3 regions of the Streptomyces sp. LS-MS-L19 genome follow, and region 1 is predicted to be linked to each of the others. Evidence: riboswitches for the same ligand, from Rfam matches in the RefSeq annotation. Region 1 holds a riboswitch; each other region holds the start of a gene.

Region 1 (4,887 bases):
TCGCCGGCATGTTCGTGCACATGATGCGCGTGTTCTTCACGGGTGCGTTCCGCAAGCCGCGTGAGGTCAACTGGCTGTTCGGCTTCCTGCTGTTCGTCCTCGGCATGTTCACCGGCTTCACCGGTTACTCGCTGCCGGACGACCTGCTCTCCGGCACCGGTGTCCGCTTCATGGAGGGCGCGGTCCTGTCCGTGCCGATCGTCGGCACGTACCTGTCGTTCTTCCTGTTCGGCGGGGAGTTCCCGGGCGGCGACTTCGTGGCCCGGTTCTACTCGATCCACGTCCTGCTGCTGCCGGGCATCATGCTCGGCCTGGTCGTCGGCCACCTGATCCTGGTCTTCTACCACAAGCACACGCAGTTCGCGGGCCCCGGCAAGACCAACAACAACGTCGTCGGCATGCCGCTGCTGCCGGTCTACATGGCCAAGGCCGGAGGCTTCTTCTTCCTGGTCTTCGGTGTCATCGCGGTCATCGCGGCGATCGCCTCGATCAACCCGATCTGGTCGATGGGCCCCTACCGTCCCGACCAGGTGTCCACGGGCGCCCAGCCGGACTGGTACATGGGCTTCTCCGAGGGCCTGATCCGTGTGATGCCGGGCTGGGAGATCAACTTCTGGGGCCACACGCTCGTCCTGGGCGTGTTCATCCCGCTGGTGATCTTCCCGCTGGTCCTGGTCGCGATCGCGGTCTACCCGTTCATCGAGTCCTGGGTCACCGGCGACAAGCGCGAGCACCACATCCTGGACCGCCCGCGCAACGCCCCGACGCGGACGGCGTTCGGTGTCGCCTGGATCACCTGGTACTTCGTGCTGCTGATCGGTGGTGGAAACGACCTCTGGGCCACCCACTTCCACCTGTCGATCAACGCCATCACCTGGTTCGTGCGGGTCGCGTTCTTCGTCGCCCCGGTCCTCGCGTTCATCGTCACCAAGCGGATCTGCCTCGGCCTCCAGCGCCGCGACAAGGACAAGGTGTTGCACGGCCGCGAGTCCGGCATCATCAAGCGCCTGCCGCACGGTGAGTTCATCGAGGTGCACGAGCCGCTCAGCCAGGAGCAGCTGCACACGCTCACGGCGCACGAGCAGTACAAGCCGGCCGCGATCGGCGCCACGGTCGACGAGAACGGCGTCGAGCGCAAGGTCAAGGGCTCCGAGAAGCTGCGCGCCAAGCTGAGCGAGGCGTACTACGGCGAGGAGTCCCAGATCGCCAAGCCGACCGTCGAGGAGTACAAGGAGATCACGAGCGGCCACGGCCACCACTGATCGCTGCTTGTCGCTGCGCTCGCCACGCGCGGTAGGAGGGCCCCGTCCGATCACCGGACGGGGCCCTTTGCCGTGCTCTGGGCTGGATAGGGTGGGGGCACACTCTCGCGCGAGAGTTCCACTCTCTTACGACACCCAGGAGCGGCCCCATGAGCGCTGTGACCCCCGCTGGAGGCGACACCGCGGCGGGCCGTTCCTGGCCCGAGGTGCTGAACGCCCTGCTGTACGGGCGCGACCAGAGTGCCGACGCGACGGCGTGGGCGATGGACCGGATCATGCAGGGCGAGGCGACCGACGCGCAGATCGCCGGGTTCGTGGTCGCGCTCAGGGCCAAGGGCGAGACGGTCGAGGAGATCAACGGGCTGGTGCGGACGATGTACGCGCACGCCAACGTGATCGAGGTGCCCGGGCGGACCGTGGACATCGTCGGCACCGGCGGTGACGGCGCCAAGACCGTCAACATCTCCACCATGTCGGCGATCGTCGTGGCCGGAGCCGGTGCCACGGTCGTCAAGCACGGCAACCGGGCCGCCTCCTCCGCGTCCGGCGCCTCGGACGTCCTGGAGAAGCTCGGCGTCAATCTGGAGCTGACGCCGAAGCGGGTGGCGGAGGTGGCAGGCGAGGCCGGGATCACCTTCTGCTTCGCGATCAAGTTCCATCCGGCGCTGCGTCATGCCGGCGCCGCCCGCGGCCAGTTGGGCATCCGCACGGTGTTCAACATCCTCGGCCCGCTGACCAACCCCGCCCGGGTGCGCTCCCAGGCGGTCGGGGTCGCCGATCCGCGCATGGCGCCGGTCGTCGCGGGCGTCTTCGCCGAGCGCGGCAACTCCGCCCTGGTCTTCCGCGGTGACGACGGCCTCGACGAGCTGACCACCACGTCGACCTCCCGCGTCTGGATCGTCCGCGACGGCAAGGTCACCGAGGAGAGCTTCGACCCCCGGGACGTCGGCCTCGAGCTGGTCCCGGTGGAGGCCCTGCGCGGCGGTGACCCGGCGTACAACGCGGAGGTCGCGCGCAAGCTCCTGGACGGTGAGACGGGCCCGGTCCGCGACGCCGTACTCCTGAACTCGGCGGCCGCGCTGGTGGCCCTGGACCCCGGCACCGGGACGCTGGCCGAGCAGCTGCGGGCCGGGATGGACAAGGCCGCGGAGTCGATCGACTCCGGGTCGGCGAAGCGGACGCTGGAGCGCTGGGTGGCCGCGAGCAACGCCTGACGGGCACCAGGTGTCGTCCCGCGATCCGGACACGGGTTGCGGGACGACGATCACATCGCGTAGGTTTTTTGACCAGGTCATGAGTGACAGTCATGAGGCCCCGGCCGACTGTCCGGCAACCCTCCGTCCGTGGCGGGGTGCCCCGGGTGAAGACCAGGCCGTAGGCAGCGAGGTCTGCGGCAAGCGCGGATCCCTCACGAACCAGGGATCCTGGTCGTTCGAGGAGTCTTCCGTGAGCAAGCGAATGCGATAGGGCCGAGAGCCCCGCCTCCGCGCACCCCTCTCATCCTTCACCTGTCTTTTTCACGGGAGTTCCCCATGTCTGTCTCCACCGCTGCCTCCGCCCAGACCATTTGTGCCCAGCTGCCCGTTCTGGGCCGGGATGTCACCGTCCCGCTCGTCACGGGCGGCGAAGTCACCTACGCGGCCCTCGACTACGCGGCCAGCGCCCCCGCCCTCCAGCGCGTCTGGGACGACGTGGCGGCCTACGCGCCGTACTACGGCAGCGTGCACCGCGGGGCCGGCTACCTCTCCCAGCTGTCGACCGACCTGTTCGAGAACGCCCGGAAGGCCGTCACCGAGTTCCTCGACTGCCGCGAGGACGACCAGCTGATCTTCACCCGGTCGACCACCGACTCCCTCAACCTCCTCGCCGCCGCCCTCCCGGCCGACTGCCAGGTCTTCGTCTTCGAGACCGAGCACCACGCGAGCCTGCTGCCCTGGAAGGACGCCCGGGTCAGCTACCTCGACGCCCCGCGCACCCCGCGCCAGGCCGTCGAGACCCTGGAGAAGGCCCTCGCCGCCCGTGACCCGCAGGGCCCGGCCCTGGTCTGCGTCACCGGCGCCTCCAACGTCACCGGCGAGCTGTGGCCGGTCCGCGAGCTGGCCGCCGCCGCGCACGCCCACGGCGCCCGGATCGTCCTCGACGCCGCCCAGCTCGCCCCCCACCACCCCGTGAGCGTCCGTGACCTCGACGTCGACTGGGTCGCCTTCTCCGGCCACAAGCTGTACGCCCCCTTCGGCTCCGGAGTCCTCGCCGGCCGCGCCGACTGGCTCCGGGCGGCCGACCCCTACCTCGCGGGCGGCGGCGCCAGCCGCAAGGTCACCCGGCGCGAGGACGGGGGAGTGGACGTGGAGTGGCACGACAGCGCCGCGCGCCACGAGGCCGGCTCCCCGAACGTCATCGGCGCCTACTCCATCGCCTCCGCCTGCAAGGCCCTCACCGAGGCCGGCTTCGACACCCTGGTGGCCCGTGAGCAGCACCTGATCGAGAAGGTGAAGACGGGTCTCGCCGAGGTCCCGGAGGTGCGGATCCTCTCCCTCTTCGGCGACGACGCCCCCCGCGTCGGCGTGATCTCCTTCGTCGTCGAGGGCTGGAACAGCTCCCACTTCGCCGCCGCCCTGTCCGCCGAGTACGGCATCGGCGTCCGCGACGGCCTCTTCTGCGCCCACCCCCTCGTCCGCACCCTCCTCGGCAGCGACCCGCAGACCCAGGGCGAGTGCGGGGCCCCCGAGGCGGCGCCCGGCGAGAAGTCCCTGAACGCGATCCGGGTCAGCTTCGGCGCGGGCACGCCGGACGAGCACGTGGAGCGGTTCGTGAACGCCGTCAGGGAACTGGTCGCCGACGGCGCGAAGTGGTCGTACCGCACGGAGGACGGCCGCTGCGTCCCGGCCGTCTGACGTACGGGCGTCCACCCCGCGTATACGCTCGATCCCGGCAGCCGTACGGAAGCAGGGGGAGCACGGGGTGCAGGAGCTGCGCGAGACGGACCCGCGGACCATCGGGCCGTACCAGGTCCTGGGCAGACTCGGATCCGGCGGGATGGGCGAGGTGTACCTCGCCGAGGCGCGCGGCGGGCTGCGGCTGGCCGTGAAGGTGGTACGCGCCGAGCACGCCGAGGACCGCACCTTCCGTGCCCGGTTCCGGCACGAGGTGCGGGCCGCGCAGACCGTCGGCGGGGCCGGCACGTACACCGCGCGGGTCGTGGACGCGGACACCGAGGCCGCGCGGCCGTGGATGGCCAGCGAGTTCGTGGCGGGCCCCAACCTGCGGGACGCGGTGCTGGACCGGGGCCCGCTGCCCGCGGACGCGGTACGGCTCCTCGCGGGCGCGCTCGCCGAGGCGCTCACCGCGATCCACGCCAAGGGCCTGGTGCACCGGGACCTCAAGCCCTCCAACATCCTGCTCGCGCCCGACGGGCCCCGGGTCATCGACTTCGGGATCGTCCGGGCGCTGGAAGGCACCGCGCTGACCCGGACCGGGGTGGTCGTCGGATCGGTCGGCTACCTCTCGCCCGAGCAGATCCGCAACGGCGCCCAGGTGGTCCCGGCCAGCGACGTCTTCTCCCTGGGCGCGGCCCTCGCGTACGCGTCCGGCGGGAAGGAACCGTTCGGTGAGGGGCAGGACTCGG
Region 2 (4,887 bases), 2.0 Mb from region 1:
CGAAGCCGTTCTCGCCTCGTTCGAACTGGGTCAGGGACGGGCGGATCAGGTGGCCTCGGGCCAGTCTGAGCTGGGCCGTGCGGTAGATCGCCGCCGACATGCGGCCCAGGGCCTGGCCGTCCTGGTGGCGGTGTTTGCGGACGCCGACGTCGACCTGGGCGAGGGCGTCCAGGCCCACCAGGTGCAGCGCGTCGACCAGCATGCCCAGCTCCACGCCGTACCCGACGGGGAACGGGAGCTGTTCGAGGAGGCTGCGGCGGGCCGCGTACTCGCCGCCCAGCGGCTGGACGAACCCGGCCAGCTGCGGCCAGTGCATGTTCAGCAGCGGGCGCGCCATCAGCTCGGTGACCCGGCCGCCCTGGCCCGCGGCGCCGCCCAGGGGACGGTCGTACATGCCCTTGACCAGGTCGACCCCGGGATCGGTGAGCAGCGGGCCGACGATGCCGGAGACGAAGTCCGAGGAGAACTCCTTCAGGTCGGCGTCGATGAAACAGACGATGTCCCCGCGGGTGACCAGCAGGGAGCGCCACAGCACCTCGCCCTTGCCGGGCACGGCCGGCAGGTGGGGGAGTATCTCGTCGCGGTGCACGACGGTGGCGCCGGCCGCGGCCGCGACCTCGGAGGTGCGGTCGGTGGAGCCGGAGTCGACGACGACGATCTCGTCGACCAGGGGCACCTGCTGCATGAGGTCGTGACGGATGACCGCGACGATGTCACCGACGGTCTCCTCCTCGTTCAGCGCCGGCAGCACGACACTGACCGTCTGCCCGCTGCGCTGCTTGGCGGCCATGATCTGGTGGAGCGGGCGATCGGTCACCGACCAGGAGCGGGTGCTCAGCCAGCGCTCGACTTCTTCCAGCACGTAGGCGGCTCCTTCGTGTGTGGTCCGTGTGATCCGTCTCGCGGTTCGGACGGACTATCTCAACTGTCCTGGTTGTCGGTTACAGTCTTGAACAACGCGGGTGACCATCGCATGTCCTGGACGGCCCGCCGACCACAACTTCATACCGCTCATCCAGAGGGGCAGAGGGATACGGCCCGATGAAGCCCCGGCAACCCTCCAGTCGGTTCTCGTAGATCACTGTTGATCGTTCCGCGAGGCTCCCGGCTAGGGAAGGTGCCAAATCCGTCTCACGGCGAAACGCGTCGTGAGGAAGATGAGGAGAAAGGGCCTCGCCTCCATGGCTGCGCAGACTGTTGCAAGCACCACGAACTCCGTCGACCTGGGTCCCGCCGCGGCACTGAGCTGCCGCGAGTGCGGCCACCGCGTCCCGCTCGGCCCGGTCTTCGCCTGCGAGGAGTGTTTCGGCCCGCTTGAGATCGCGTACGACTTCTCGGCCTACGAAACCGAGGAACTCCGTAAGAAGATCGAGGCGGGACCTTCCAACATCTGGCGCTACGCCCCGCTGCTGCCCGTCCCCGCGGACGTGGCGGACAAGCCCAACATCAACCCCGGCTGGACCCAGCTCGTCAAGGCCGACAACCTCGCCCGCGAGCTCGGCGTCACCGGCGGACTGTATGTGAAGGACGACTCCGGCAACCCGACGCACTCCTTCAAGGACCGCGTCGTCGCGCAGGCCCTGGAGGCGGCACGCGCGTTCGGCTTCACCACCCTGTCCTGCTCCTCCACCGGCAACCTCGCCGGCGCGGTGGGTGCCGCCGCGGCCCGCGCCGGCTTGCGCTCGTGCGTGTTCATCCCGCACGACCTGGAGCAGGGCAAGGTCGTCATGGCCGCGATCTACGGCGGCGAGCTCGTCGGCATCGAGGGCAACTACGACGACGTGAACCGCTTCTGCTCCGAGCTGATCGGCGACCCGGCCGGCGAGGGCTGGGGCTTCGTCAACGTCAACCTGCGGCCCTACTACGCCGAGGGCTCCAAGACGCTGGCGTACGAGATCTGCGAGCAGCTCGGCTGGCGGCTCCCCGACCAGCTGGTCGTGCCGATCGCCTCCGGCTCGCAGCTCACGAAGATCGACAAGGGGCTCCAGGAGCTGATCAAGCTCGGGCTCGTCGAGGACAAGCCGTACAAGATCTTCGGCGCGCAGGCGGAGGGGTGCTCCCCGGTGTCCGTCGCGTACAAGGCGGGGCACGACGTCGTACGGCCGCAGAAGCCGAACACCATCGCCAAGTCGCTGGCGATCGGGAACCCGGCGGACGGGCCGTATGTGCTGGACATCGCCCGGCGCACGGGGGGTGCGGTGGAGGACGTCAACGACGAGCAGGTCGTGGACGCGATCAAGCTGCTGGCCCGGACCGAGGGCATCTTCGCGGAGACCGCCGGTGGCGTGACCGTGGGTGTGACCCGCAAGCTGATCGAGAACGGTGTCCTCGACCCGACGAAGACCACGGTGGTGCTGAACACCGGCGACGGTCTCAAGACCCTGGACGCGGTGGCCGGTACCGGGCTCACCGCCACGATCCGTCCGAACCTCGACTCTTTCCGAGAGGCTGGCCTCGCATGAGCGTCAACGTCCGCATCCCCACCATCCTGCGCACCTACACCGGCGGTCAGGCCGAGGTGCAGGCCGAGGGTGGGACCCTCGCCGAGGTCATCGCCGATCTGGAGAAGAACCACACCGGTATCGCGGCCCGCGTTCTCGACGACCAGGGCAAGCTGCGGCGGTTCGTCAATGTGTACGTGAATGACGACGACGTGCGCTTCGAGCAGGGGCTGGAGACGGCGACGCCCGACGGGGCCGGAGTCTCGATCATCCCGGCGGTCGCCGGCGGGTGACCGTATGACTGGTCATTACCTTCGGTAATAGTGATGACCGAGTGTTCAACTGATTGCCCCCTCCGTGAGAGAAGCGGAGGGGGCAATTCTCTATGGTTGAGCGCGGTACAGTTGGGGAACCAGCGGCATTCTCCTTGCCGCACGCATATGAGTTCTCGCTCCACATGCGATGAGAAGTAGCCAAAGTGTGTGCGTCTTATGCGCCTTATGCGCCCTTTATGGGGCCCGACTTGCCCCGAATTCGGGCGAATTCTCACTACATTCCGGACCCCTTCCGTCCAGAATTCTCGTCCGATTGACCTGTTGCAGACGGCAGTTGGACAGATACATTCAGCCGCGGTCGACGCGTTCCGGCGCACGCCCCCAACCATGTGGGGGGTGAGGTCTGACCCGGATCCGCGAAGTGCGGATCCGTGCAAGGGCCAGTAATAGGGGAGTTAGGCATGGCTCAGGGCACCGTCAAGTGGTTCAACGCGGAGAAGGGGTACGGCTTCATCGCGGTCGACGGTGGTGCGGATGTATTCGTCCACTACAGCGCGATCCAGATGGACGGTTACCGCACCCTTGAAGAGGGCCAGCGGGTCGAGTTCGAGATCTCGCAGGGTCAGAAGGGGCCGCAGGCGGACATGGTCCGTCTCGCGACTGGCTGAAGCACGCGCCGGGTAACAACAGCGTCGTTCTTCTTTTCTTCGACGAAGGGCTCGTACCCCATGGGGAGTCATGGGTACGGGCCCTTCGGTATGTCCGGGGGCGGGGTCGGGGGCGCGCCGGGGGCCGCGCCGGGCCCTGGCCAGTACCCGAGAGGCGCTTGCACTCGCAGGGGTCGAGTGCTAATCATTGGCGTTAGCACTCTGAAGGTGAGAGTGACAACGAAGGACCGGGTCGGTGAGGCCCGCAGGCCGGGTGGGGAAGGAACCCACGAGGTGTGCGAGCCGTCCGTCGCGGGCGCGGGCGCGGTCCGAAGGAATCACCCCCAGTCCTGGAGGGACCACTTCACATGGCCAAGATCATCGCGTTCGACGAGGAGGCGCGGCGCGGCCTCGAGCGCGGCATGAACCAGCTCGCGGACGCCGTCAAGGTGACGCTCGGCCCCAAGGGCCGCAACGTCGTCCTCGAGAAGAAGTGGGGCGCCCCCACGATCACCAACGATGGTGTCTCCATCGCCAAGGAGATCGAACTCGAGGACCCGTACGAGAAGATCGGCGCCGAGCTGGTCAAGGAAGTCGCCAAGAAGACGGACGACGTCGCCGGTGACGGTACGACCACCGCGACCGTGCTCGCCCAGGCCCTCGTCAAGGAAGGCCTGCGCAACGTAGCCGCCGGCGCCAACCCGATGGCCCTCAAGCGCGGTATCGAGAAGGCCGTCGAGGCCGTCTCCGCCGCCCTGCTCGAGCAGGCCAAGGATGTCGAGACCAAGGAGCAGATCGCTTCCACGGCCTCCATCTCCGCCGCCGACACCCAGATCGGCGAGCTCATCGCCGAGGCGATGGACAAGGTCGGCAAGGAAGGCGTCATCACCGTCGAGGAGTCCCAGACCTTCGGTCTGGAGCTGGAGCTCACCGAGGGTATGCGCTTCGACAAGGGCTACATCTCGGCGTACTTCGCCACCGACATGGAGCGGATGGAGGCGTCGCTCGACGACCCGTACATCCTGATCGCCAACTCCAAGATCGGCTCCGTCAAGGACCTGCTCCCGCTCCTGGAGAAGGTCATGCAGTCGGGCAAGCCGCTGCTGATCATCGCCGAGGACGTCGAGGGCGAGGCCCTGTCGACCCTGGTCGTCAACAAGATCCGCGGCACCTTCAAGTCCGTCGCCGTCAAGGCCCCGGGCTTCGGTGACCGCCGCAAGGCCATGCTCGGCGACATCGCCATCCTCACGGGCGGCGAGGTCATCTCCGAGGAGGTCGGCCTCAAGCTGGAGAACGCGACCCTGGACCTCCTGGGCCGCGCCCGCAAGGTCGTCATCACCAAGGACGAGACCACCATCGTCGACGGTGCCGGTTCCTCGGACCAGGTCAACGGCCGCGTGAACCAGATCCGCGCCGAGATCGAGAACAGCGACTCGGACTACGACCGCGAGAAGCTCCAGGAGCGCCTGGCCAAGCTCGCCGGTGGCGTCGCCGTCATCAAGGCCGGTGCCGCGACCGAGGTCG
Region 3 (4,887 bases), 1.8 Mb from region 1:
CCTCGATGTTGAACTGGTAGGGCATGACGTTGAACTTGCCGTACAGGTTCTCGACGGTCTTGATCGCGGCCGGCTGGAGGTCGTCCCACACGCCGAGGTCCTTGAGCGTCTTCTCCAGGTCGAGGACCTGGCCCGCCTTGTCCAGGGTCTTGGTGAGCTGGGGGGTGCCGCCCGCCGCGAACTGCACCGGCAGCGCGTTCTGGCCGGCGAGCAGCTGCACCTTCTGGTCGACGTTGCCTATCGGCAGCGTCTGGATCTTCAGCGGCAGGGCCTTGTTCTGCGCCGCGCAGGAGCTCTTGCTCAGGGTGGTGAGCTCCTGCTGAACGATGTGGTTGTCGTCGTTGATGGTGAGGCTGAACGCCTTCGCGTCACTACCCGAGCCGCTCCCACCGCCGCAGGCGCTCAGCAGCAGGCTCGAGGTGGCGGCGGCAACGGTGGCCAGGAGGGTGGTACGGCGGGTTCTGAGGGTCTTGTGCACGGGTGCTCCTCGGCACACAGGGCGTTGAAACGCTTCAATGGAGAGATGCGGGGAACCTATGGCTCGGTTCGGCGTGTGTCAAGGAGTTGTCGGGGGCGTTTCTGGAGGGCGTTCGGGGCGTGTGGGGGCTGTCGGTGACGGGGGGTGTGGGTGGGGCGGGGCGGGAAGCTGCTGGTCAGGCTGGGGATGGTGGGGGGTCAGCGCGAGGGGGGGGGTGATGTGGCGTCGCCGAACGGGGTGGGGTGGGGAGGGCGTTCGGATTGAGCGCGGAGCCCTGAGCGCTGGGCGTTGGTCGGCACGAGCGGCTCGGACTCTTGGTTGGCTGCGCTGACCTGGACCGATCAACCTCGGCGCATGACTGAGAGCGTCGGCGCGAACTGATCAGTTCCTGTTGTCAGTTCGGGGCGCTGGCCCGTACGACCAGCTCGGGCTCCAGCACCACCGTGGCGTGCCGGTGTTGCTTGCCCGCTGCCACCTCGTCCATCAGCAGCCGGATCGCCTCCTGGCCCATCATCCGGCCCGGCATGTCCACCGCGGTCAGCGGTACCGCCGCGGCGCCCGCCGCGCGGTTGTTCTCGCAGCCGACGACGGCGACCTGGTCCGGAACCCGGATCCCCGCCACGGTGTGCAGCTCGTGGATGATGGCGTTGGCCAGCTCGTCGGCGACGACCACCAGGCCGTCGGGCAGTTCGTCAGGCGCTCTGCGGGCGAGTTCCGCCCCGACGACGTGCCCGTGGGACGTGGTCAGGCCGACGCTGTCGATCTCCTCCAGGGTGACGCCGGGACCCGCCTCGGCGACCGCCGCACGCACACCCCTGCGCCGGTCGCGCACGGGCTGGTAGTCGTCGTGCGCGACCACGTACGCCAGCCGGGTGCGCCCGGTGTCGATGAGATGGCGGGCCGCCAGGTAGCCCACGTGCTCGTTGTTGACCAGCACCGAGCAGCAAGTGCCCGGCCGCGGGGCATAGTTGAGCAGCACGACTTGGCGGCCGTGCGAGCGGATGCGGGCGATGCCGGCCGTGGAGTCCTCCATCGGCGCCAGCAGCACGCCGGTCACCCGGGACTCGTCGAACAGGTCGAGGTAGTCGTCCTGGAGCTTCATGTCGCACGCGGTGTTCGCCAGCAGCAGGTTCTGCCCGACCGCGCGGGCGGCGTCCTGCGCGCCGTGCGCCATGTCGATGAACAGGGAGTTCTCGATGTCGGCGAGGACCATGCCGATGCTCTTGGTCGAGCCGGACACCAGTGACCGGGCGGCGTCGTTGCGCACGAAACCCAGCCGGCTGATGGCTTCGCGAACGCGTTCCGCCGTCGCGGGACTGACCTTCGCCGGGTGGTTCAGCACGTTGGAGACCGTGCCGACCGAGACGCCGGCGGCGTCGGCGACATCCTGCATGCTCGGACTGGCATGCCCCTGAACTGCTCGCGGACGGGCGGTTGCCACAGCGCTCCTCGACCTCCGGTCTCGTTCCAACCCGGGACCGCACGGCACCCACAGTGACCAGGCTGTCGCCGACAAGGCGCAGGATACATGACGCGCGTTGAAACGCTCCAAGATCGGCAGGCACCGATCTCTCTCCGGGAGGTGAGTGGCGAGCGAAAACTCCAGCTGACAGCGCTGTGAGGTTTCTGCTTCCGGATGGGCCTGCACACATCACCCGAAGATCGACGACGACCGCCTGTTCCTGACTGCGCTGCGGCTACAGCGGGGTGAACTGCTCCTTCGGCGCATCTGGTCTTGACGACCCGGCCGGAGCGTGCGAGCCTCCCACCACTGAACTGATTGAAACGCATCAATCAGTCACTCCATCGTCTGCGGCATGACTCATCCGCCTCACCTCGACCTGCCATTTCCCCTCGTTTCGCCGAACGCCCCTCCGAACGCCCCTCCGGGCGGCCCGACAGGGACCGGATACAGTGCGCGAGACGACAGCCCGGTCAGGGAGGGGCAGCGTGACCGACACCAGTAACACCCGGCCCGCCGAGGGTGAGGCGCGAGCGGCGAGGCCGAGCCGGGTGCTCCGCCTGATGCGCTACCTCCCCTTGATCGCCCCCGTCCTGTTGTGGGCCGTGCCCTGCTGGGTGCTCCTGTACGCCGGCCAGGGCTGGCCCCTGCCGGTCACACTGGCCGGCACCGCCCTCTTCGCCCTCGGTCTCCTCTGCATGCCGCTCGCGATGGTGCGCGGCCACGGCCGGCGCCAGCAGGACCGGGCGGCGATCCTCGGCGACACCCTGCTGGGCGCCGGCTGGATCCTGTTCACCTGGTCCGTCCTGCTCGGTGTGCTCCTGCGGCTCGCCCTGACCGTGGCCGGCGTCGGCGAGGGTCAGGACCGCGCCCGCGTCGTCACCTGGGCCGTCCTCGGCGTGGCCGCCGCGCTGCTGGCCTGGGGGTACGCCGAGGCCCGCCGCGTGCCGCGGGTGCGCCGGCTCGACGTGCAACTCCCGCGGCTGGGTGCCGGGTTGGACGGCCTGCGCGTCGTCCTCATCACCGACACCCACTACGGCCCCCTCGATCGCGCCCGCTGGTCGGCCCGGGTGTGCGAGACGGTGAACAGCCTGGAAGCCGACCTGGTCTGCCACACCGGCGACATCGCCGACGGCACCGCCGAACGCCGCCGCGCCCAGGCCGAACCCCTCGGGACGGTGCGAGCCACCAAGGCCCGCGTCTACGTCACCGGCAACCACGAGTACTACAGCGAGGCCCAGGGCTGGGTCGACCTGATGGACGAGCTGGGGTGGGAGCCGCTGCGCAACCGCCACCTGTTGCTCGAACGCGGCGGCGACACCCTCGTGGTCGCCGGCGTGGACGACGTCACCGCCGAGTCCTCCGGCCTGGCAGGCCACGGTGCGCACCTCGACGGAGCGCTGCACGGCGCCGACCCCGAGCTGCCCGTCCTGCTCCTGGCCCACCAGCCCAAGTTCATCGACCGGGCGGCGGCCGCCGGTGTCGACCTCCAGCTCTCCGGGCACACCCACGGCGGCCAGATCTGGCCCTTCCACCACCTGGTCCGCCTCGACCAGCCGGCCCTCGCCGGCCTCACCCACCACGACCCCCGCACCCTCCTCTACACCAGCCGCGGCACCGGCTTCTGGGGTCCGCCGTTCCGCGTCTTCGCCCCCAGCGAGATCACCCTGCTCGTCCTGCGCGCCCCGCGTCTGCCGTAGGGAGCCGGCACCAGGTGCCGTACACGGGCCGTCGCCGCGCCACGCGGCACCGGGACCGACTCCCGGTCAGCCGTCACCGTTCCTGTTGACCTCGATGGCGCGGGCAGGACACCTCAACCGGTTTCCGCCCACGTTCGTTCGCCGGCGCTTCGCGAGTCGGCCGGACGGCACCCCGGGCGCCTCCGCCGCGGCACCCCCAGGCGCGTCCGCCGCGGCACCCCCGGACGTGTCCACCGCAGGCACCCCGGACACGTCCGCCGAAGGCACCCCGTGGCGGTCCGTCTCAGGCCCTGGATCCGCCATTGACGTACGACAAAAGTGATCCGTACCATCACGAACGGCATTGAGTGTCAGCGTCAAGCCCTGGCTCGCTGACCGGCAACCCTCCCGCGCGGTGGGGTGCTCCAGGTGAAAGCCCGGCGAGGATCGCCGATGATCCCCGCAAGCGCGTGGCCCCTCGAAGGGGGCCTGAGATGTGGAGGACGGGTATGCGGCACGGTGGTGACCACGATGCCTCCTTCGCCCTCACCTCGGTGTTCTCCCGGCTCTCGCGCCGACGCCACATCGATCTGAAGCGCTCGACCAGCTGCCTCTGTCAGGCCTGACGGTTCTTCCCGCCGCCGTCGAGGCCCGGCACGCGCCGGTCGTCACCGCACCCTTTCGCGGCTGACCCCGCTTCACCCTGATCCCTTTCTGCACAGCGCTCCCCCGCCACCGGTCCCGCACCGGCCGGGACCGCACACCCATGCACGGCCGTGCCTCGTACGGCACCTCCATGCCTGGTGACACGAGTAGGAGAACCCTCCGTGACAGCACTTCCGGTTTTCAGATCCCCTCGTTGGGCGGCGCTGACCGCTCTTCTCACCACCAGCGTGCTGCTGACCGCCTGCGGGTCGGGCACCGACGGCTCCGGCACCGGCAGCACTCAGCCGAAGTCCGGTGGCACCCTGACCTTCGCGGTGGGGTCCGACGCCGGCTGCGTGGACCCGCAGCAGGTCGCCAGCAACGAGACCATCTACTCGGTGCGCCAGATCGTCGACTCACTGACGGACCAGGACCCCAGGACCGGCAAGATCGTGCCGTGGCTGGCGAAGAGCTGGGAAGTCAGCCCCGACGCCCGGACGTTCACCTTCCATCTGCGCCCGGGAGTCACCTTCAGCGACGGCTCGAAGCTGACCGCGCAGGTGGTCAAGGACAACTTCGACGCGGTGCCGAGGCTCGGCGCCCTCGCCACCCTCGCCCAGGGC

Evidence for each region. Region 1 has a riboswitch for S-adenosylmethionine ahead of AC2XR2_RS11695 (aminotransferase class V-fold PLP-dependent enzyme). Riboswitches for the same ligand answer to the same signal wherever they lie in the genome.
Region 2: another riboswitch for S-adenosylmethionine. It lies ahead of thrC (threonine synthase); the one in region 1 lies ahead of AC2XR2_RS11695 (aminotransferase class V-fold PLP-dependent enzyme).
Region 3: another riboswitch for S-adenosylmethionine. It lies ahead of AC2XR2_RS03720 (putative leader peptide); the one in region 1 lies ahead of AC2XR2_RS11695 (aminotransferase class V-fold PLP-dependent enzyme).

What each region holds. Positions count from the first base shown of each region.
Region 1 is NZ_JBYCLL010000001.1:2,639,955-2,644,841, reverse strand. Features, by position in the region: gene qcrB (cytochrome bc1 complex cytochrome b subunit) at 1-1,262, shown strand, start outside; gene trpD (anthranilate phosphoribosyltransferase) at 1,412-2,476, shown strand; SAM riboswitch class IV at 2,552-2,668, shown strand; gene AC2XR2_RS11695 (aminotransferase class V-fold PLP-dependent enzyme) at 2,795-4,156, shown strand; gene AC2XR2_RS11690 (protein kinase domain-containing protein) at 4,224-4,887, shown strand, end outside.
Region 2 is NZ_JBYCLL010000001.1:4,631,922-4,636,808, reverse strand. Features, by position in the region: gene AC2XR2_RS20615 (glucosyl-3-phosphoglycerate synthase) at 1-862, opposite strand, end outside; SAM riboswitch class I at 1,009-1,164, shown strand; gene thrC (threonine synthase) at 1,182-2,462, shown strand; gene AC2XR2_RS20605 (MoaD/ThiS family protein) at 2,459-2,734, shown strand; gene AC2XR2_RS20600 (cold-shock protein) at 3,178-3,384, shown strand; gene groL (chaperonin GroEL) at 3,732-4,887, shown strand, end outside.
Region 3 is NZ_JBYCLL010000001.1:836,298-841,184, forward strand. Features, by position in the region: gene AC2XR2_RS03705 (ABC transporter substrate-binding protein) at 1-478, opposite strand, end outside; gene AC2XR2_RS03710 (LacI family DNA-binding transcriptional regulator) at 873-1,871, opposite strand; gene AC2XR2_RS03715 (metallophosphoesterase) at 2,429-3,640, shown strand; SAM riboswitch class IV at 3,980-4,094, shown strand; gene AC2XR2_RS03720 (putative leader peptide) at 4,129-4,245, shown strand; gene AC2XR2_RS03725 (ABC transporter substrate-binding protein) at 4,447-4,887, shown strand, end outside.